Regions from separate parts of the Undibacterium sp. Di26W genome, predicted to be linked through region 1. Evidence: predicted binding sites of a transcription regulator. Region 1 holds the regulator's gene; each other region holds the start of a gene.
What was found. The regulator FliA, encoded in region 1, starts transcription of late flagellar genes. The targets are predictions, from matches to a motif close to CTAAAGTTTNNNNNNNNNNNGCCGNTA.

Region 1 (7,012 bases):
GGGGTGGAAGTCGGTGTTGGTGAAGCCCTTAGCGGCCAGTATCTGGCGATCAATCCGGGCATGGTCACTGGCAATTTGCCAGGTACTGTCACGAATGATCCAGCCTTTGGCCTGCCTGCCGTATGGATCGATGGCGGCATGCGCGATCAGGCGCAGGCGATGGGGTATACCGTCGTCGATTCGGGTACCGTCATCGCCACGCATCTGAATCATTTGATCACTTCGCATGCTGCCGAGTTGCTGGGTCGTCAGGAAGTGCAGTTGCTGATGGATCACCTGGCCAAGGATATGCCGAAGATGGTGGAAGAACTGGTACCGAAAATCCTGCCTTTGTCTGTGTTGCAAAAAGTCTTGCAGAACCTGTTGATTGAAGGCGTGCATATCCGTGATATGCGTACCATCATTGAATGCCTGTCAGAACAGGCCATGCATACCCAGGATGCCGCTGAGCTGACTGCCCAGGTGCGGATTGCGCTTGGCCGTGCCATCGTGCAGCAGATTTTCCCAACCGGGAATGAACTGACCGTCATGACGCTGGATAACCGTCTGGAGCGCCTGCTGATGCAAGCCCTGCAGACCAGTGGTGCCGATGGTGCCGGTATTGAGCCGGGTCTGGCAGACACATTGGCTACCCAGACCGAAGCCGCTGCCCAGCACCAGGAACAATTGGGCCTGACACCCGTCTTGCTGGTGCCAGCACCGCTGCGGGCCCTGCTGTCGCGCTTCTTGCGTCGCACGGTGCCGCAACTGAAAGTTTTATCGCACGCAGAATTACCTGAAACAAAAACAATTAAAGTCACCAGCCTGGTTGGAGCGCAATCATGAACGTCAGAAAATTTACCGCAAATACTTCTCGCGAAGCTTTGCGCATGTTGCGGGATGCCCTGGGCGCTGATGCGGTGATTTTGTCCAACCGCAATGTCGGCGGCAAGGTTGAGATACTGGCCATGGCGGATGAAGCCATCAGTGCCATTGCACCTTCATCCGCTGATGAAGCGCCAGCACTGGTGTCACCAGCGCTACCACTGCCACGCATACCCGATACACCGCGCTTTGCACCGCGCTATCAGGCTGAAGCACAGGCCGAAGCACAAGTTGAAGCAGCGGCCGTCATCCGTCGACCGCTGAAACCGGCGATCGCCCTGGATGCCGATATTGAAGCGGCTGTCAGCGCCGGTGAATTGAATAATGTGATGTCGGAAATCCGCTCCATGCGCAGCATGCTGGAGTCACAACTGGCAGAAATATCCTGGACCCAGACCCAGAAGCGGCATCCGCAGAAGGCAGAAATCCTGCGTGAAATGCTGGCCACGGGTTTCAGTGCAGGCTTGTCACGCTATCTGGTGGAAAAATTGCCGGAAGCTGGCAAGGTCGAAAATGGCCTGGACTGGATCAAGAATACGCTGGTGCGTAATCTGTCCACCATCGACAATGAAAACGAAATGCTGGAAAAAGGCGGTGTGTATGCGCTGGTAGGGCCGACCGGCGTCGGCAAAACCACGACCACGGCCAAGCTGGCGGCGCGCTGCGTGATGCGCCATGGGCCTTCCAAACTGGCCTTGATCACTACTGACGGCTACCGTATTGGCGGTTTTGAACAATTGCGCATTTACGGCAAGATACTCGGCGTCATGGTGCATGCCGTCAAGGATGAGGCAGATTTGCGCATCGCCTTGTCCGAACTCAAGAACAAGCATACGGTATTGATTGATACTGTGGGTGTCAGTCAGCGCGATAAAATGGTGACCGAACAGCTTGCCATGTTGTCAGGAACAGACACTCCGGTAAAGCGCCTGCTGTGCCTGAATGCCACCTCCACCGGCGAAACCCTGAGCGAAGTGGTACGCGCTTACCAGGGCAATGGTCTGGCGGGTTGCATTTTCACTAAGCTCGACGAAGCTGCCACCATAGGTGGTGCGCTGGATATTGCGATACGCCAGAAACTCATGGTGTATTACGTTGCCAGCGGCCAGCGGGTGCCAGAAGATCTGCATATCGCCAATAAGCTGTACCTGATAGACCGTGCCTTTAAACTGAAACGTGAGACAGCCGCCTTCCGCCTGCTGGATGAAGAATTGCCTTTGCTGATGGCTGGCACCATGGGCGCCGGGAATGGCGCGCGTGCTGCTGTGTCCAGGGAGGTGTCCCTTGGCTAGTTTTGATCAGGCAGAAGGCTTGCGCCGTATGCTGGCCAGCCCCAAACCCAGGGTGTTCACTTTCCTGTCGGCCTTGAAGGAAGATGAAAAAAGTGGCATGTTGGTTAATCTGGGTGTATCGCTGGCAAAGCAGGGCAGTGAGGTATTGATGATCGATGCGCGGGCCTCGGACAATAGCGTGGGTGCCTGGCTGAATGCAAGCAATGATCGTACCTTGTTGGATGTAGCGAGACAACAGCGTACAATGAAGGAAGCGATCAAAATGGTGGCTGCCGGCTTGTCGGTGACGATGCTGACCAGGCAGGCGTCGTTGTCGTCGGCTTTGCCGCCCGAAAGTGCACGGCAACTGACCAAAGTGTTTGATGTCGTGGCAAACCAGGCAGACCTGGTGATGGTCGATGGCGACATCAACGCGAATGACGCGTTTGCGCTGGCATCACTGGATGACAGCGAATTGGTGATACAGGTTTCTGCCGATCCGCATATGATCAAGGCCGCATACGGACTGATCAAGCGGGTCAGCAACAGGGTAGGAAGGCGCGGTTACGGTATTCTGGTATCCGGCGCATCAGAAAATGAGGCGAGATTGATTTACACAAATATGGCGCAGGCTGCCAGCCGTTATCTGGCTGTGCCTTTGCACTATGTCGGCCATGTGCCGGAAGATGAACATGTAAGAAAGGCTGCGCATTTGGGACGCTCCGTGATTGATGCTTTTCCAAAAGCGCGTGCTTCGCTGGCTTTTTCCCGGCTGGCGGAACAATTGGCGACGACTGCGCGTTCGACATTATGTTTAGAGGGAGTCCCTGAGCTGGGTGTCGGTCTCGGAATATAATCACATGTACACCGCTAGCGGAAAGTCAGATAAAAACTTCCTCCTCCGGGAGCACGCCCCACTGGTCAAGCGCCTTGCTTACCAGTTGAAGGCGCGTCTGCCTCCCAGTGTGGAGGTGGATGATCTTGTGCAGGCGGGCATGATAGGTTTGCTGGATGCCGTTAACCGCTATGAAGACACGCATGGTGCCCAGTTTGAAACCTATGCCGTGCAGCGCATACGCGGGGCCATGCTGGATGAGTTACGCAGCAGCGACTGGTTGCCGCGCGGCGTACGCCAGAACATGCGTAAGATAGAAAATGCCATGAATACCCTGCAGCAAAAGCTGGGCAGGCCACCTCTGGAAACCGAGGTCGCCAAGTCACTCAAGCTGTCGCTGGAGGAATACCAGGACATGCTGACCGATAGTGGCGGCCATCAACTGGTGTATTACGAAGACTTTCATGACGCCGACACCAAAGAGCATTTCCTCGATCATTATTGTTCCGATCTGTCGGGCGATCCCCTGCAGGATTTGTTGAATGATGATTTCCGTGACGCCGTGATCGGGGCGATTGACAGCTTGCCCGAACGTGAAAAATTGCTGATGGGCTTGTATTATGAGCAAGAATTGAACTTGAAGGAAATCGGGGCCGTGATGGGTGTTTCCGAATCACGGGTGTCGCAATTGCATAGTCAGGCGGTAGCCAGGCTCAGGGCGTACTTAAGGGAGAAGGCGTGGACTGGGCTAGCATAGTCGGACTTTTACTGATAGTTGTCGGCATCGTTTCTGGTCAGTTGCTGGAAGGTGGCCGTCTTTCTTCCCTGGTGCAGCCTGCTGCTTTTGTCATCGTAGTGGTGGGTACCATCGGCGCGGTGCTGATGCAAAGCCGCATCAAGGCCTTTATGCGGGGCGTACGCATGTTGCGCTGGGTGGTGTCAGAGCCGCCGGACAACAGCAAAAAGAATGTTGAAGAAGCTCTGGTCTGGAGTGTGGTCGCCAGGAGGGAGGGCTTTCTCAGCCTGGAACGCTATATGAATGCGTCAACCGATCCCTTCATCAGCAAAGGGTTGCGCCTGGTGATAGATGGCATTGACCCGATCCGGCTCAAGGATATCCTGGATGTCGATATTTCGCTGTATGAGATGGAACAGCGCCAGGCTGCCAAGATCTGGGAAGCGGCGGGCGGTTATTCACCCACCATCGGTATTTTGGGCGCGGTGCTGGGCTTGATACATGTGATGGAAAACCTGACTGACCCATCCAAGCTGGGCGGTGGCATTGCGGTGGCCTTTGTGGCAACGATTTATGGCGTGGGCATGGCCAATCTGTTGTTTTTGCCGGTCAGTTACAAGCTCAAAGAGATCATCAACAGGGAAGTCACGCGACGGGAAATGTTGTCTGATATTTTTTACAGTATTGCCCTGGGCGACAGCCCGCGTGTGGTGGAAGAGCGATTAACCAATCATAGAAATTGATGGCTTGCCTGCTGTGATGCCTTAAAGAACCCTATGGCCAGAAGAAAATACCACGAAGAACCCGAGAACCACGATCGCTGGCTGGTTTCTTACGCCGATTTTATTACCCTGCTGTTTGCTTTCTTTGTGGTGATGTATGCGATTTCTTCTCTGAATGAGGGCAAATACCGGGTCTTGTCGAATTCGCTGACCGGGGCTTTTGGCAAGGTCATGGTGAATCCCAAGACCGTGGATAGACCGAATGAACCCATTGTCAAGCTTGACCCCCTGCCACTGGTAAAAAACAGCCGCGCAAATGAAGCCTTGCGAAAAGAAAAGGCGCAAATGACGACCATGGCCAAGGATATCCTGACGGTGCTGGAACCGCTGGTGCGGGAAGGCAAGGTCAGGGTCAGTCAGACCAGTCGCGGCATCACCATAGAAATCAATGCCAGCCTGTTGTTTGCACCGGGCGAGGCACGTCTGAATATAGATTCGGTGCAGGCCTTGAAAGCGATTGCCAGCGTCCTCAAGGTCGATACCCATGCCATACAGGTCGAGGGGCATACCGATAATATACCCATCAAGAACCCGATTTTCCCCTCCAACTGGGAATTATCGGCGGTACGCGCCAGTACGGTGGCCAGGTTGCTGACTGAAAACGGTGTCGATGAAATCAGGGTGACAGCCGTAGGGCAGGGGGCGAAATTGCCGGTCAGTGACAATGACACGACCGAAGGCCGGGCCAGGAACCGCCGGGTATCGGTGACCATACTGGCGGTATTACCTGAGCCGGTGGTGGATGTGCCCATCTCGCCGACGGCGCCAGCCTCTGTGGCTGCACCAGCGCCTGTATCGGTGCCGGCTGCTGTGACGACACCTCTGCGATAAAATTGTGATGCGAACGGTGATGCTGGACTTTGATGTGAGACTCAGATGTGAGATTTTGATGCGAGACTGCATTATGTTTGGTACGCTAAAACAAAAACAGACCCGAGGGTCTGTTTTTTTATGGGGACGCATCTGTCGGCGGTGTCAGGTGGCGATATAGCCCTTGCCTGATGTGCCTTTGATCGTGGATTGGCCATTCGGGCCATACATGGGGGAAGCGCTCTGGTTCCCCTGTTGCAATACGCTTAACATGGCCTGGCTTTGTGCCAGGCGACGATTAATTAACAGACCATTGGTCTTGTTGTCTTCTTTTGCCTGCATCGACAGTTGCAGCAACTGATCCCAGTGTGTGCCTGCATCATCGGCACGGCCAGCTTGCTGCAAATACGCCTTCATGCCATCCAGGTCTGCCCGGTAACCAAGTTGCGTCAGAAACGCATTGCGCTTTTTTTCCAGCTCGGACATCTTGCCAACCAGTTGCCCTTTGCTTTGGGTGTAATCGTTGAGTAAGCTGACGTCGCTATCAACAAGTGCGGACTGCTCTTTTTTCAGCAATTCAGCCAGGGAAGACATGGTGACGACTTCTTCCTTCAGGCATTGTTCAATTGCGGTATGTCCGGAACTTGTTGGGCTCATGGCTAGCGTTTTCTTGCGTTAAGTAAGTCTTTGACTGTTTCCAGAAGCCCATCAGCGACTTTTTCCGAGTTCACTTGGAAGCGTCCCTCAGAAATGGCCAGTTTGATCTCTTCCACCTTCTTCGTCTCGAATACAGCATTGCTTGCCTGTGTGCTTTGCAGAGCCTGCAATTGCGTGGACAGGGTCGAAATTTGCACCTTCGACGAATTCGCAACGGGTGCCGGCGTGTTATCTGCCGGTTTTTCCGTGCGTGCCTGCTGCGGGCTTACGGGAAGCCCTGAGGTCTTGTTAAGTGCGTCATCAATTTTCACAGCGATACCCTCAGTGTGGGAATTACAAACATCTATATCCAGTTTATCGGCTGTGTAATTTTAAACTTTAACCTTACCTCAAAAAAATATTGCAGCACCTTAACAATGTTTCTTCATGGCATTCTTTTTGCTGGTTTTTTGCTAGTAAACTATTTCTATGATGCCACCATTTTTGGCAATGCCGCTAATGGTCTGTCCCGAACTTGTTTTCGCTTTGGCAACTTGTCCATCCGCAGCATTGTTCAGTGCTACCCCATCGGTAGCCACCTGAAAGCCAGGGCCAGTGCTGATTACCCGTACCGATTGCCCTTGCTGTACTACTGCCGGGCTCTTCAAGACATCGGCCCGCAATATGCTGCCGGAGGCCAGTGACATCTGCATGCTTTTGCCGACGGCCTGTTCGGGGCTGGTGACGACACCGGCTGGCAATTTTGAAATGTCGCCGCGTAATTTGCTCAGGTCGGCAATGGTAATGACTTGCCCATGTGAAATGGCGTTGGCAGTCACATAATAATCTGCCGTCACTTGCACGTTAGCTTGCAAATAGATGAGCCAGGTGGCAGGCGCGCCGCATTTGATGGCCAGGGTAACCTTGCCCCAGGGCTTGCTGCCTGGCGGCAAATACGGGTTGAGGGCGTCACAGGCCTGTAGATTCAGGCGTTTGTCGACGTCGGCGACGGTGATTTGCACTTCGCCGTTCAAGCCGCTGGTTTGCAATGTCAGAAAATCAAGAGCCACCTGCTTGA
Region 2 (7,012 bases), on a different contig from region 1:
TTGGGGCCGGACCAGTAATCACTCAATTGCATGATGACCTGCCCACCTTGCCGGATGCTGATTTCAAACGGGCGTTGCAGCATGACCTGGTGCACATAGCTGGCGAAGCCATCGGCAAAATCGTCATAGACATTGGTGGCGGCATACAAGGTGGGGAAACCGGTCTTTTGCAGGGATTGATAAATCTCGGGTATCAGTTCACCCGGCAATTGTTCGCCAGTGTAAAAGTGCAGGTGTTTGCGTTGCGGGAAATCTTCCCGCAACAAGGGGATGACGTCGCCACTCATGGCGATTTGCCATGACAGCGACAGGTAGCTGTATTCTTCGGTCGATTTGAAACGTTTGGAACCTATCCACCAGTCAGGCAGGTATTCGCTGTTGGCCGTGAGGACATGGCCAAATTCATGCAGCAATAAAAACTGGATGGCATTTTTTCGCGTATCGTTGTCCGGCGTTTCGATGACGACATCAATGCGGTACTGGTCTTGCGGCAGGAAGGGGGTGTATTCTTTCCAACTGGCCCAATCATTGGCAGCACGATGCAAAAACGCATCGGCATCCATCAGGCACACCATGCCCAGTTGCTGGCCATCTGGCGTCATGACCACATCGGTCAGGGCAGATGAACCCAGGCCACGCGCAAAATACACACCCAGCAAGGGGCGGGCCAAGAGGGTTAACAGGGATGGCGGCATTTCTGCCATGGCATCTTGCACATCCGCCAAAAAATCAGCGGCAAGCACGACTGCTTCAGGTGATGCTTGCTGGGAGGGGATATGCTGTTGGCCAGCCTGCTGGCCGGCATTCACAGAGGCGACATAGGCGAGTACCTCGGCAGGTGCCACACCCAGTCTTTCAAGAACCGGACGGCCCAGTTGGTCGCGCCAAAAACCCGGGTCAGACGTCAACATCACGCATCAACCCTCTTAGGCCTGGGCGTCGAGCAACAACCCTGTTTTGCCCCCCAGATCCTTGGCGATGGACAATGCCTGGGCAGAAGGAATCTGCTGGATCACGGTATTGGTTTCACGATCAACGATCTGTACCACCACTTTGCCAGAACCACTGTCCAGATTTAAATTCACACTATTGCTGGAATCGATAAAACGGTTGATTTTATCCACAGACTGCTTCAGCTCAGCATTGCTGATTGCCGTGTCTGGCGTTGCATCTTGTGCAGGCACCACGGTGCCAGTGCTTAAATCCTGCCCGGCAGGCGCGAGTTTTGGTGCGCTTTTAACATTTTGTCGAGGCTCAACAGCAGAGATGCTGGTGCCCCCGCCTGTTATCTGACTGATATTCATATCATTCCCCGACTGTAATGGTAAAAAATCAAAACGGATTACTGCGTTAACATCATTAACGGTAGTTGTACTTAAAAGTTTAATTTTTTATTTGAAAAAAACGGCCTGGTGGGGGTTTTGCGCTGACGAACGACTGAAGAAATAGACAAAAACCATCAAAAAGCCATCAGTTAACTAATCTGGCATCCTGACTATTTATTTCCAGTAAGCAACATCGAGGAAGCATGGGCCGTGACTAAGGCCCAAATACTTCCGCCACCGTCCGCACCATCAGGCGACTGTCGGCCGGGGTGGACAGGTTTTCCCATATCCAGTTATGGTGCTCGATGACTTTTTCGGCCTTCATGTGGGGGCGGTCGCCGGTGGTATGGGCGTCGGACAGGGCGATCACATCAAAACCATGCGATACGGCAGAGCGTATGGTGGTATCGATGCACAATTCAGTCGCCAGGCCACACACCATCAGAGTATGGGCACCAGTGATTTTCAGGTGGGTCAGCAGGCCGGTATCAGCAAAGGAATCGCAGGCGGTTTTATCGACGAACACATCGCCTGGTGTAAACGGCAGCTCGGGTATCACTTCCCAGCCGTCAGAGCCTATCATTGCGTCATCATTGGCATGACGGATATAAATGATTTGCCCGCCATGCTGGCGCGTGACTTCAATCGCATGCTGGATGCGGGCGACCACTCCCTCTTTATCATAGCGGGGCGTGGTGCCATTCACCCATGAGTTCTGCATATCGATAATGAGTAAGGTGTTCATTGTGCTGTTGCTTGCCTGTCCAAAGCCACATGATACCGCGTTAGCCCCAATATGGTGCAGTGCAAGGTCTGCCTTGCAGCACTTGCACATCATCTGACGGGCATACTATCAGGCTAGCACATCCTGTACCGCTTTACTGGCCAACAAGCTGATCAACTGATCTGCCACGGCCCTCACCCGCACAGAACGGCGTACATCATCATGCATGACCAGCCACAGCTTGCGCTGCAGGGGGCAAAGCGGGTCATCTATCCTTTGCAAGTCACTGCTACGGCTACCCATCCCTTTAGCCAGGTAATGCGGCAATACCGTCACCCCCATGCCGGCGGCCACCACCTGACGCAACACCAGTTGATCATTGCTGCGCAACAACACCCTGGATGGATCAGCATCGAGCATGTTTTCCAGCCACTGGTGATGGGGCGTGCCGGAAGTTTTTTCATAGGCGGCAAACTGCCAGTCGCTGCGCTTGCTTCCTTTCAAATAACTTTTGCTGGCATACAGGCCGTACTGGACGGTAGCCACTGCCTTGATGACCAGGCCCGCCGCTTGCGGACGTGACATGCGCAGGGCAATATCGGCTTCGCGCCGGCCCAGGCTGACTTCGTGTTTTTCGGCAAACAATTCCAGTTCCAGACCGGGCAAGGCGGCGTGCAGGTTTTTCAGGTTGGGGGCCAGCACAAATGATGTCAGGGTGGGGGCGGCAGAAATGCGCACCACGCCTTCCATTTGCCCAGCGCTCAGGGCTTTTCGCTCGAACGAAAACCAGCGCTCTTCCACTTCCCGCGCATGCGGCACTAGGTGTTGCCCTTCCACTGTCAATTGCCAGCCACGCACCAGCCTGTCAAACAGGCGCAAGCCCAATGCCGCTTCCAGTGCATCGATGCGGCGTGCCACGGTGGTGTGTTCCACCTGCAGGCGACGCGCGGCCCCGGTCAGCGTACCGCTATCGACCAGCGCCAGAAAAAACCGTAAATCGTCCCAATTCATCATGGTGCAATTATGCACAGTCCAGGCGAATTTTTCAGTAATTTTATTTAAGGCCTGCTTTGTCTAAGCTATGTGCAACAACGCCCCCTCAACTTAAACAGTACACAGAAAGAATAGAAATGAAAGCCATACAAATACTGACCCAAGGCAGCCCGGAAGTTTTACAACTCACCGACCTGCCCACGCCAATCCCAAAAGAAGGAGAAGTACTGGTGCGCGTCGACATTGCCGGCATCAACTATGCCGACGTGTATCAGCGCAACGGGCAAAACCCTGCGGTCCTGCCTGCCATCCCTGGTACCGAAGGGGCGGGTGTCGTGGCCGAGGGCAATGCCGATTTGCCCGCCGGCACCCGGGTGGCCTGGTTGTCGCAGCCCGGTTCGTATGCCGAATATCTGAGCATCCCGACCTGGAAGCTGGTACGCCTGCCAGATGACATCAGCAACCCGCAGGCAGCCGCCGTCATCATGCAGGGTGTCACCGTGCAATACCTGGCCGAAACCAGCTACCAGATCAAGGCCGGCGACCGTGCGCTGGTGCATGCCGGTGCGGGTGGCGTTGGCCTGCTGCTGATCCAGCTATTGAAACACAAGGGTGCCACCGTACTGACGACGGTATCGACCGCCGCCAAGGAAGAACTGGCCCGCCAGGCCGGTGCCGACCATGTCATCCGCTATACCGAAACGGATTTTGTCGTGGCGGTGAGAGAACTGACCCAGCAACAGGGGGTGAACGTGGTGTATGACTCGGTCGGCCTGAGCACCTACCAGGGCAGCATGGCGGTATTGCGCCCGCTGGGTTCGCTGGTGCTGTTTGGCCAATCCAGCGGCAATGTGCCGCCTATCGATCCCATGACGCTGTGCCGTAGCGGTTCCCTGTTCTTCACCCGCCCCACCCTGGCCCACCATGTGGCCGATGCTGCCAGCCTGGCCGCCCGCAGCCAGCGTGTGCTGGGCTGGCTGCGTGAAGGCATTTTGCGGCCGCGCATAGGTGGCAGCTATCCGCTGGCACAGGCGGCACAGGCCCATGCCGATCTCGAATCACGCAAGACCACCGGCAAATTGCTACTCACTGTGGACGCCCCCAACTGAGGCGCATTACCCCACTCACCAAGGATGACCATGAACACATTGTTACGCTCACTTGCTGGCCTGAGAAGCCTGAATAGCATAAGAAGCTTGCTACTGATCTGCATCGCCAGCATAAGCTGCATCAGCCTGCCCGCCTGCGCCCTGATGCAACAGGATAGTGACCAGAATGAACAGGCACAAAAGCGCCTGACCGGCACCTGGACGCTGATCGGTGCGCCAGAAATCCGTGCCGATGGCAGCCGGGGCGAAACCTTTGGGGCCAATCCCCAGGGTTTGCTGATTATTGACGACACGGGCCGCTATTCCCTGCAAATCTACAAGGCAGAAAGGACCAAATTTGCCAATGGCGACAAGCGCAAGGGGTCAGAGAATGAATTCCGTGCCGCCGCGCTCGACACCAGCGCACACTATGGTCGCTGTTTTATTGATGTGGAACGCAATGTCCTGATCTTCCGTATCGAACACGCGTCTTTCCCCAACTGGGATGGCAGCGAGCAAGCCAGGCAGTTTGAACTGAAGGCAGACGTACTTAGCTACCACGTACCAGCCAGTGCCAGCGGCAACGGTACGACGGCTATCTCCATCTGGAAAAAGATACGATAAAAAATACGGTACCGGGGGGCTTGCGCCATACTGCCCACCACCGCGTAACCAGCCTGACTTGTCATTGCCATAAAGACACATTATCTATCCCCCCATCGCCCTTTGTGGTAAAGCTGGCCGCGATGGGTGGCCAGAGGATTAATGTACTTGAAATGTACTTGACTTAATACCAACCCCATGCGATTGTCGATGCTCTAAAAAAATAAGTGCATGGGGAAACACAAGTATGGATAACTTTCAAAGTCATGGCTTTTCAGCAAGCCACCAACAGCCAACCGGGACATTGCAACTTGAATTCAGGGGCAGCGGCAGTGAATATTTCCGTATCTGGATCGTCAATTTATTGCTGACCATCCTTACCCTGGGCATTTATTCTGCCTGGGCCAAGGTGCGTCGCAACCGTTATCTGTATTCCAGCACGCATCTGGGTGGCAGCAGTTTTGAATACCACGGCAATGCCATGGCCATCCTCAAGGGTCGCGTGGTGGCCTTTGTCTTTTTCTTTTGCTACAACATGGCTTTCAAATACTCGCTTGCACTGGGGGGGGCCATGGTGGTGCTGATGGCAATGATCATGCCCTGGCTGGTCTGGAAAAGCCTGCAATTCAAGTTGTATAACTCCAGCTATCGTGGCATACGCTTTGGTTTCCGGGGGACTGCGCAACAGGCATATACCACGTTCTTGCTGTGGCCTTTCCTGACAGGCATCACCCTGTACTTGCTGGCACCGGTCTTTCATCAGCGCCTGAAGCAGTTCCAGCACAATGAAAGCCGTTTCGGCAGCACGCATTTTTCTTTTAATGCCGGTTCTGGCGCGTTTTATAAAGCCTATTTATTGGGCATAGGCATCATGATCGTTGGCATAGTCGTCATCATTGTCGGCTTTGGCGGTACGGTGGCACTGGGTTCACTCACGCATGGAACAAAAGGTGGCGCTGCTGCCGTCTTCTTAGCTTTAGCTTTGTACGCGTGGATGTTTGCCATCTACCCTATCTTTTTGACCCTGTTGCAAAACCTGATCTGGAACCATACCAAGCTGGGGGATCATCAGTTCAAGAATAACCTGACCTGGGGCCGTATGAGCTTCATCGCCATCACCAATGTACTGGCGATTGCCTTTACCTTGGGCCTGTTTATCCCGTTTGCGCAAATTCGTGCCTTGCGTTACCGTATTGAAAGCCTGGAGCTGGAAGTCAATGGCAGTCTGGATAATTTCATCGCTGAAACGCAGGAACAAGTCAGCGCAACCGGCGAGGGCATGGCCGATTTACTGGATTTTGATTTATCTCTATGAACACAGTTGCCGCCATCTATTTTGATGGCAAAACCTCGCGCCTGCACCGGGTGGAATTTTCGGTGCTGGGCGACACCGCTTATGTGCGCGAGATCACGAATGACCTGAACGAAGGTGTCACCCGCAGTTGCCCCTTGACGGAACTGCGGGTATCAGAACGTAGCCGTCATGCGCCGCGTAAAGTCACCTTCAGCGATGGTGCCTATGTCGAGATCACCGACCACGCCACCTTCAATGCCATGCTCGACAGCACCGGCTATCAGGATTCGACCGTGGTTCAAATCCAGCAAAGCTGGAGCGGTACCCTGGCAGCGCTGATAGGCACCATCATCGTGCTGACGCTGTGCTATGTGTATGTGTTGCCAAACGCGGCCCGTATGGTGGCGTTTGCCACGCCGGTATCAGTAGAACGCAAGCTGGGTAACGGCGTGCTGGAAATTCTGGACAAACAGATCTTCAAACCATCCGTATTGCCTGCTGCCAGACAGGCTGAACTGAGTGCACGCTTCCAGCGGCTGCGCCCACCTCGCGGCAACAGCCCCACCTATCACCTGGTGTTTCGCAAAAGTACCATAGGCCCGAACGCCTTTGCCCTGCCATCGGGCGACATTATCATCACCGATGAAATCATCAAGCTGATGAATGACGATGATGCCATCATGGGTGTGCTGGCGCACGAACTGGGACATCTGCATGAACGTCACCTGACCCGCCGCATCATCCAAAGTTCGGCAGTGGGTGCCGTGGCGACCCTGCTGTTTGGCGATGTGTCGGCGGTGGTGGCGAATATACCGACGCTGATGCTGGACCTGAAATATTCACGCGACGCCGAAACCGAAGCCGACGACTATGCCCTGCGAATGCTGGACGCCAACGGCATCGCCCGTGAACACCTGGCCGTCGCCTTTGAAAAACTCAATGCCCTGGCCCCTGGCCTGTCGCCCTACCTGTCCAGCCACCCCGC
Region 3 (7,012 bases), 270 kb from region 1:
GCCAAAGGTAACCACCCCGGTTGATTCAAATGGTGGTGGGCCCAGTTCTGCCCTTCTGGTATCCGGCCTGTATACATAAGCAGGCCCATCCAGGCACCAGACTTTTTCGGCAAACAGATGCGCGCAATTGTCGGTGATGGTCGGTTTGTCGGTCAGGTAATAATCAATAGCACTCAGACCGGTGGTATAGCCATATTCCAGCCAATGCAGGGACACTGGCGCGGGCTTGCGGGCAAATACCGGCAGGCGGTTACCATTGGTATGCCCGGCAACGTCGACCAGGATATCGATACCGTCCGCCCGTATTCTGTCAGCCAGCACATCATCGGTCATGTCACGCGTTGGCACCCAATGGTCGATCTGCTTTTTATAATAGGCAGTGACATCGTCTTCAAATGGGGGATTGGCATAGGCGTAGACCTCCACCTGTTCCTTGTCATGCCCTTCCAGCAGTGGTAACAAGAAATATTTACACACATGATTATAGAAAGCCTGGGTCACATAACCCACCTTCAGGCGCTTGCCAGGGATGCGCGCATTCTCAAACTTCTTCCACTGGGCTTTCAGCGGTGCGGCAAAACGCAAGTCAAATTCATGGTAGGCGTTATAAATCACCTCTGGCGTCAGGTCCGGGTGGTAATTCAGGCAAAACAATAAATTGGTGTAGATCTTGCGATTGAAAGAAGACTGTCCGTCTTCCCTGAATGACAAGGCCTTGATATAGGCTTCGATGGCTGCATCCAGGTGGTTGGCTTCACGCAGGGTGTCACCATAGGCTGCCCAGATTTCAGGAATGTCCTGGGTCAGTGTCAATGCATGCTGGCCGCATTCTATCGATTCCTGTACCTGGCCATTCTGGCGCAAGGCATCAATCAGGTTAGGATAGACCTGCAACAGCTCCGGTTGCAGCTCCAGGGCATGCCGGTATTGCAAAATGGCGAAGCTGTACATGCCATGTTCACGGTAGGCCAGTCCCAGATTATTAAACAGGTAAGGCAGGCTTGGGTCGAGCTGTATGGCCTTGGATATATTTTCTATGGCTTCTTCGGTCCTGCCGATAAAGCGCATGGCATTACCCAGATTGTTCAGGCCCACCACCATGGTCGGCTGTATCGCCAGGGCTTTTTCCAGATAGACGATGGCGTCGGCACAGCGTTCCAGGGAAATCAGGACATTACCCATATTCACCAGGACGTGCGGATTGGTGGGCAACAGCTCCAGCGCCTTGGTCAATACTGTGAGTGCCTCGGGAAATTTAGCCTGCTCGATGCGGGCCACACCCAGGTAATCCCAGACTATGCCGTCACGCGGCAGGTATTTGGACAGCCACAAACTGACCTCTTCCAGTTGCGCATATTGTTTACTGAGCAGGTATTTATTAAAGATACCGAAAGCGATTTTCCTGTTATCCGGAAAATGTGGCATCACGTCGAATGCCAGTTTCAGGTACTGGACGCCTTCGTCGCACTGATTCAGGTCACCGCATATCCTGGCCAGGGCATACAGCGCATCCGGATGACGGGGGAAATGCCTGATGATATTCAGGCAAACCTGTTTGGCCTCGGGCAAAGCACCTGCATCAAAGTGCTTATTCACTTCGCGCATTGCCTTTCGTGCATCAAAACTGGATTTGCTCATGCCTGCGCCCTGATAAGGTGTAATTATTATTAAACAAATAAGCCGCTTAGTTGATCAACTAAGCTGATTTTGCATTTCTGCCCATTTCCCCGCATTTTTGTGTTGCAATAAAGACAGCATTGCCTGCGCACTGCCATTTTAAACAGGAAAATACCAGAAACTACCCAGCTCAGGCTTATTGTATAGCTAATGATTTCGTTTCCATATGTTAAATAAGACCCTAAAACTAAATCAAATTTAGCCCTAAAGTATTTAAAAAAAGCGCCGACAAGCGGAAACATCTTTAAAACTTGAGCGAAAAAAATAACATTTATTTTCAGAAACACGCTAAAACTTTTTTAGTCTCTACCGATACCCTTTACAACGGCGGTCCAATAGTCAGCACGAAAGACCAAAGTTTCAGGCTACTACGCCAATTTGAATAACTTAGGGAGAATTACCATGGCTGTTATTAATACCAATATTGCATCGCTGAATGCACAACGCAACTTGACTACATCGCAATCTGCGCTGAACACTTCCCTGCAACGTCTGTCTTCCGGTCTGCGTATTAATAGCGCGAAAGATGATGCTGCTGGTCTGGCAATTTCCGAACGTCTGTCTTCCCAAATCGGCGGCTTGAACCAAGCTGCACGTAATGCGAACGACGGTATCTCTCTGGCGCAAACCGCTGAGGGCGCGTTACAACAGATCGGTTCCAACTTGCAACGTATTCGTGATCTGGCCGTACAATCTGCCAACGGCTCCAACAGTGTTTCTGATCGTGCCGCTCTGAACAACGAAGCAAGTCAGCTGATTTCTGAAATTAACCGCGTTGCCAGCAGCACCAACTTCAACGGCGTGAACCTGCTCGACGGTAGCTTCTCTGCACAAACTTTCCAAGTTGGCGCCAACGGTACAGCAAACGATCAAATCAGTATCGCTTCCATCACCAGCGCAAAATCTAGCGCCCTGGGTGTTGGTGCATCTTCCAGCTACGCTACGACAGTAGCCGGTGCCGGTGCAGTTACCACGACAGCCCTTGCTGCCGGTGACCTGTCCATCAACGGCTTCCAGGTTGGCGCATCTGCAGCTGACGGCGTATCTTTCTCCAACTCCACAGGCAGCGGTATTTCAAAAGCAGCAGCAATCAATGCGATCAGCGGCAGCACAGGCGTAACCGCAACTGTAGGTTCGACAACCATTGCCGGTACAGCCAGCACATCCGCAACAGCGATTGCCTCCGGCGACATCACTATTAACGGCGTGAATCTGGGTGCCTTGAATGCTTCGACTTCCGGCGCACAACGTGGTGCACAGGTAGCAGCTGCTGTGAATGCGGTCAGCACACAAACAGGCGTTACTGCTACATTCAACACAACAACTGGTGCAGTTGCACTGGCTGCTGCTGATGGCCGTAACATCACCGTTACAGCCAGCACCAACGCTGCTGCTGCTGCTGCCAATACAGGTATTACTGTATCGGCAACTGGCGCAACTGACGTCAGCACTTCGACACTGTCCCTGACTTCTTCCAGCTCTGCCGGTATCACTCTGGCAAACGGTACCGGTACTGGTCTGACAGCTGCCAACCTGACTGGTGGTTTCACTTCTGCTTCGGTCACGGTCGGTGCGGGTGTCTCTTCACTGAATCTGGGTACCGCTGCCGGGGCCACCGCCGCGTTGACGACCATTGATGCGGCGTTGCAATCGATCAATAGCTCCCGCGCTTCTCTGGGTGCGTATCAAAACCGCTTCTCTTCCGCGATTGAAAGCTTGCAGACTAACTCTGAAAACTTGACAGCATCCCGCAGCCGTATCCGTGATGCAGACTTCGCCCAGGAAACAGCGTCGCTGACACGCGGTCAGGTCTTGCAACAAGCTGGTACAGCGATTTTGGCTCAGGCTAACGGTTTGCCAAACGGTGTTCTGGCCCTGTTGCGTGGCTAATAGCAGTAGGCTTATGTAAATTAGGTCTATACTTAAAGCATAAAGCATGTCCCCCTGGTCAACATTTTGACCAGGGGTATTTTTCTTGAAGGAAAAGATCATGGACATCCGATCGATAGGGAACACTTCTCAATCTGGACAACTGATCACGGACAGACCAGCAGGAACTGACGCCAGTGCATCGGTATACAAGTCGGCGGCTGCTTCAACGCAAACCATCGATGCCGTCAAAGCGACATCATCTGCATCGTCACCGCCAAGCATCGATAAAGTGATCAAGGCAGTCGACGATATCAATAAAACTATCCAATCTCTGTCACAGTCTCTAGAATTCAGTGTAGAGGAACATAGTAATAAAGTAGTCGTAAAGGTAATTGACCAGCAAACTAAAGAGGTATTGCGTCAGATTCCTTCCGAAGAAGCCCTTGAAATATCGCGTTCGCTAGATAAACTGCAAGGTCTCTTAATCAAACAGCAAGCTTAATCATTTATTTAGTCAGTCTTACACCTAAATTTTAAATTGGCACGTAAATTCCCCTCTAAAGTCTAGTTTGCCTTAGCCGATAATTTAGTACAGTACGGTCTGACAAGGGGGAACAACGTGGGTATACAATCAACAGGCTTAGGCGCCAATCTGGACGTCAACGGTCTGATTTCAAAGTTAATGACGGTCGAGAGCCAGCCCCTGACCACATTGGCAAAAAAAGAAGCCAGTTTTCAGGCTAAGCTGTCTGCTTATGGCACGCTGAACAGCGCACTCAGTGTTTTTCAGTCGAATGTGACCGGCCTCAGCAATCTGGGCACCTTTCAGTCACTTAGTGCATCTGCCGGCGACAGCACCATCCTGTCAGCCACCACCACCAGTGTTTCCACCCAGGGCAGCTATAACGTCAATGTGACCAAACTGGCACAGGCACAAACCATTTCCAGCGCAGGCCAGGTCAGCTCTACGGCCAGCATAGGCAGTGGCACCAGCACCACCATCAACTTCGAGTTTGGCACGATTACCGGTGGCGCTTTGGCAAATGGTGTGTATACAGGCTCCACCTTCACCCAGGATGCGACACAGTCGATAGGCACAGTCACGATAGATGGTGCCAATAATTCACTACAGGGCATACGCGATGCCATCAATGCCGCGAATGTGGGCGCAACTGCAGCCATTGTTGGCGACGGTAGTGCCACCCCTTTCCATCTGGTTCTCACTTCAGCCAAGACTGGTGCGACATCCAGCCTGAAAATCACAGCCACTGGCGATGCCGCCATACAAAGCCTGGTCAATTATGATCCGGCCGGCACTCAGAACCTGACAGAAACAACAACAGCACAAAACGCCGCACTAACGGTCAACGGCATTGCCATTTCCAGCGCGTCGAATGCAGTAACCGGTGCAATACAGGGCACCACACTGAATCTGAGCAAAGTCGGCACCACCAGTTTGTCACTGAACGCCAATACCAGCGGCATCCAGTCGGCCATCAATGGCTTTGTAAAAGGTTTCAATGATTTCCAGGCAACATTAAAATCTCTGACTGGTTATGATGCCAGTACCCAGAAAGGCGGCATCCTGATCGGTGACTCTACCGCCAGGAACGTGCAAAGCCAGGTCAGGTCGACATTAAGTGCAGCCGTCAATGGTCTGGGCGGGAACATTACCACCCTGTCCAGCATAGGTATCAGCTTTCAAAAAGACGGCACGCTTTCAATTGACTCGTCTAAATTGCAAACGGCCCTGAGCACCAATTATTCAGAAATAAGCGGCCTGTTTGCTTCCGTCGGTAAAGCTACGGACAGTCTGGTCGGGTATAGCAGTTCGACTACGGCAACCAAGCAAGGTGCCTATGGCCTGCAAGTAACCGCAATTGCCACCCAGGGCGGCTTGAAGGGTGATCTGGATCTGACTACGGGCAACACGACCATTGCAGCCAGTACCACCATCAATGTCACGCTGAATGGGAAAACCGCTGCCGTCGCACTGGCAGCAGGTTCATACACCGCATCGTCGCTGGCGACGCTGTTGCAAACATCGATTAATGGCAATTCCACCTTCAAAGACAATGGCTCCACCGTCACTGCCACGATTGATGGCAGTGGTTTCCTGCAATTGCAATCAACCAACTATGGCAGCGCATCCAATGTCACCCTGGCGGATGGCACTGGCACTGGTGCGGCCAGTCTGACAGGTACTGTTCTTAACGGTACTGCAGGGGTGGATGTTGCGGGCAAACTGAATGGCATTACTGCTGCCGGCTCAGGGCAATACCTGACGGGTGCCACCGGCTCCGATGCAGAAGGCTTGAAAATACTGATCAGCGGTGGCGCACTCGGCGCACGCGGTACGGTCAATTTCTCCAGGGGTTATGCGTCCCAGATAACTTCCCTGCTTTCCACGGTGGTCGGCACCTCTGGTTCAATTTCCAGCGCAACTGATGGTATCAATCGCAGCATCAAGGATATCGGCAAGCAACGCGACATTATGAACAGTCGCCTGTTTGACACAGAAGCACGTTATCGCGCGCAATTCACAGCCCTGGATACGATAGTGAGCAGCCTGAACAATACAAGTTCATTCCTGACACAGCAACTGGCAGCATTGACGTCCAGTACGAAGTAAAAGTAGTTAGTAGAATAGAAAATATCAGAGAGGATTAACCGCTATGTTTGGCTCATCTCAAGTACGTGGTGCAAATGCCTATGCCAAGGTCGGCATAGAGACTGGCGTCGTTGCTGCCAGCCCCCATAAATTGATCGTGATGCTTTTTGAAGGCGCAATCGTGGCGATCTCCAATGCTTCACAGCACTTAAGCAATGGAGAAATAGCCTCGAAAGGCCAGTCGATTTCCAAAGCAATTGCCATTATCGAAAATGGCCTGCGCGCCAGTCTCGATAAAAAAGCGGGTGGTGAAATAGCCGACAACCTCGACGCCTTGTATGAATACATGACCGCCCGCTTGATTAAGGCGAATCTGGAAAACAATGACGGCATGCTCAACGAAGTCAGAAATCTGTTAAAGGATCTGAAAGCCTCGTGGGAAGCAATTGCACCTGCCAGTGAAGCCGTCATGGAAGCGCCAAAAATGAACGTTGACCCACTGTCTCCTCGTCCTGCCAACTTTGTTGAGGCTTGAATCAAGATGAATAGTCTGGAACTGATTACATTGTACGAAAATGTTGCAACGATTACGGGCAATATGCTAGAAGCCGCCCGTTCGCGCGACTGGGAACTCTTGGGACGACTGGAAAGCGATTGTTCAAGCCGTGTCCAGTTGTTGCGTGAAAATGAAATCCCTTCTGATCTACCAGCCGATATGCGTGACAAAAAAATCCGCATCATCAAGCAGATACTGGCAGACGATAAGGAAATTCGCGATATTACCGAACCCTGGATGGCGCAGTTATCGGACATGATGAAGAGTTCCAGCACCAGCCAGAAACTCTCCAGGAC

Region 2: a site for FliA is predicted at 1,361-1,387, ahead of ACO0LM_RS26805 (flagellar protein FlaG). Genes of this name have one in related genera too.
Region 3: a site for FliA is predicted at 1,882-1,908, ahead of ACO0LM_RS07945 (flagellin). Genes of this name have one in related genera too.

Annotation. Positions count from the first base shown of each region.
Region 1 is NZ_JBMPOR010000005.1:293,990-301,001, reverse strand. It holds gene flhA (flagellar biosynthesis protein FlhA) at 1-825, shown strand, start outside; gene flhF (flagellar biosynthesis protein FlhF) at 822-2,156, shown strand; gene ACO0LM_RS09225 (MinD/ParA family ATP-binding protein) at 2,149-2,991, shown strand; gene ACO0LM_RS09220 (RNA polymerase sigma factor FliA) at 2,996-3,727, shown strand; gene ACO0LM_RS09215 (flagellar motor protein) at 3,709-4,449, shown strand; gene motD (flagellar motor protein MotD) at 4,483-5,319, shown strand; gene ACO0LM_RS09205 (flagella synthesis protein FlgN) at 5,464-5,955, opposite strand; gene flgM (flagellar biosynthesis anti-sigma factor FlgM) at 5,958-6,266, opposite strand; gene flgA (flagellar basal body P-ring formation chaperone FlgA) at 6,408-7,012, opposite strand, start outside.
Region 2 is NZ_JBMPOR010000034.1:16,491-23,502, reverse strand. It holds gene ACO0LM_RS26810 (hypothetical protein) at 1-911, opposite strand, end outside; gene ACO0LM_RS26805 (flagellar protein FlaG) at 927-1,304, opposite strand; gene ACO0LM_RS26800 (isochorismatase family protein) at 1,540-2,070, opposite strand; gene ACO0LM_RS26795 (LysR family transcriptional regulator) at 2,179-3,063, opposite strand; gene ACO0LM_RS26790 (quinone oxidoreductase family protein) at 3,180-4,151, shown strand; gene ACO0LM_RS26785 (lipocalin-like domain-containing protein) at 4,182-4,754, shown strand; gene ACO0LM_RS26780 (YjgN family protein) at 4,981-6,048, shown strand; gene ACO0LM_RS26775 (M48 family metallopeptidase) at 6,045-7,012, shown strand, end outside.
Region 3 is NZ_JBMPOR010000005.1:26,516-33,527, forward strand. It holds gene ACO0LM_RS07940 (tetratricopeptide repeat protein) at 1-1,638, opposite strand, end outside; gene ACO0LM_RS07945 (flagellin) at 2,080-3,567, shown strand; gene ACO0LM_RS07950 (flagellar protein FlaG) at 3,668-4,051, shown strand; gene fliD (flagellar filament capping protein FliD) at 4,169-6,181, shown strand; gene fliS (flagellar export chaperone FliS) at 6,225-6,695, shown strand; gene ACO0LM_RS07965 (flagellar protein FliT) at 6,702-7,012, shown strand, end outside.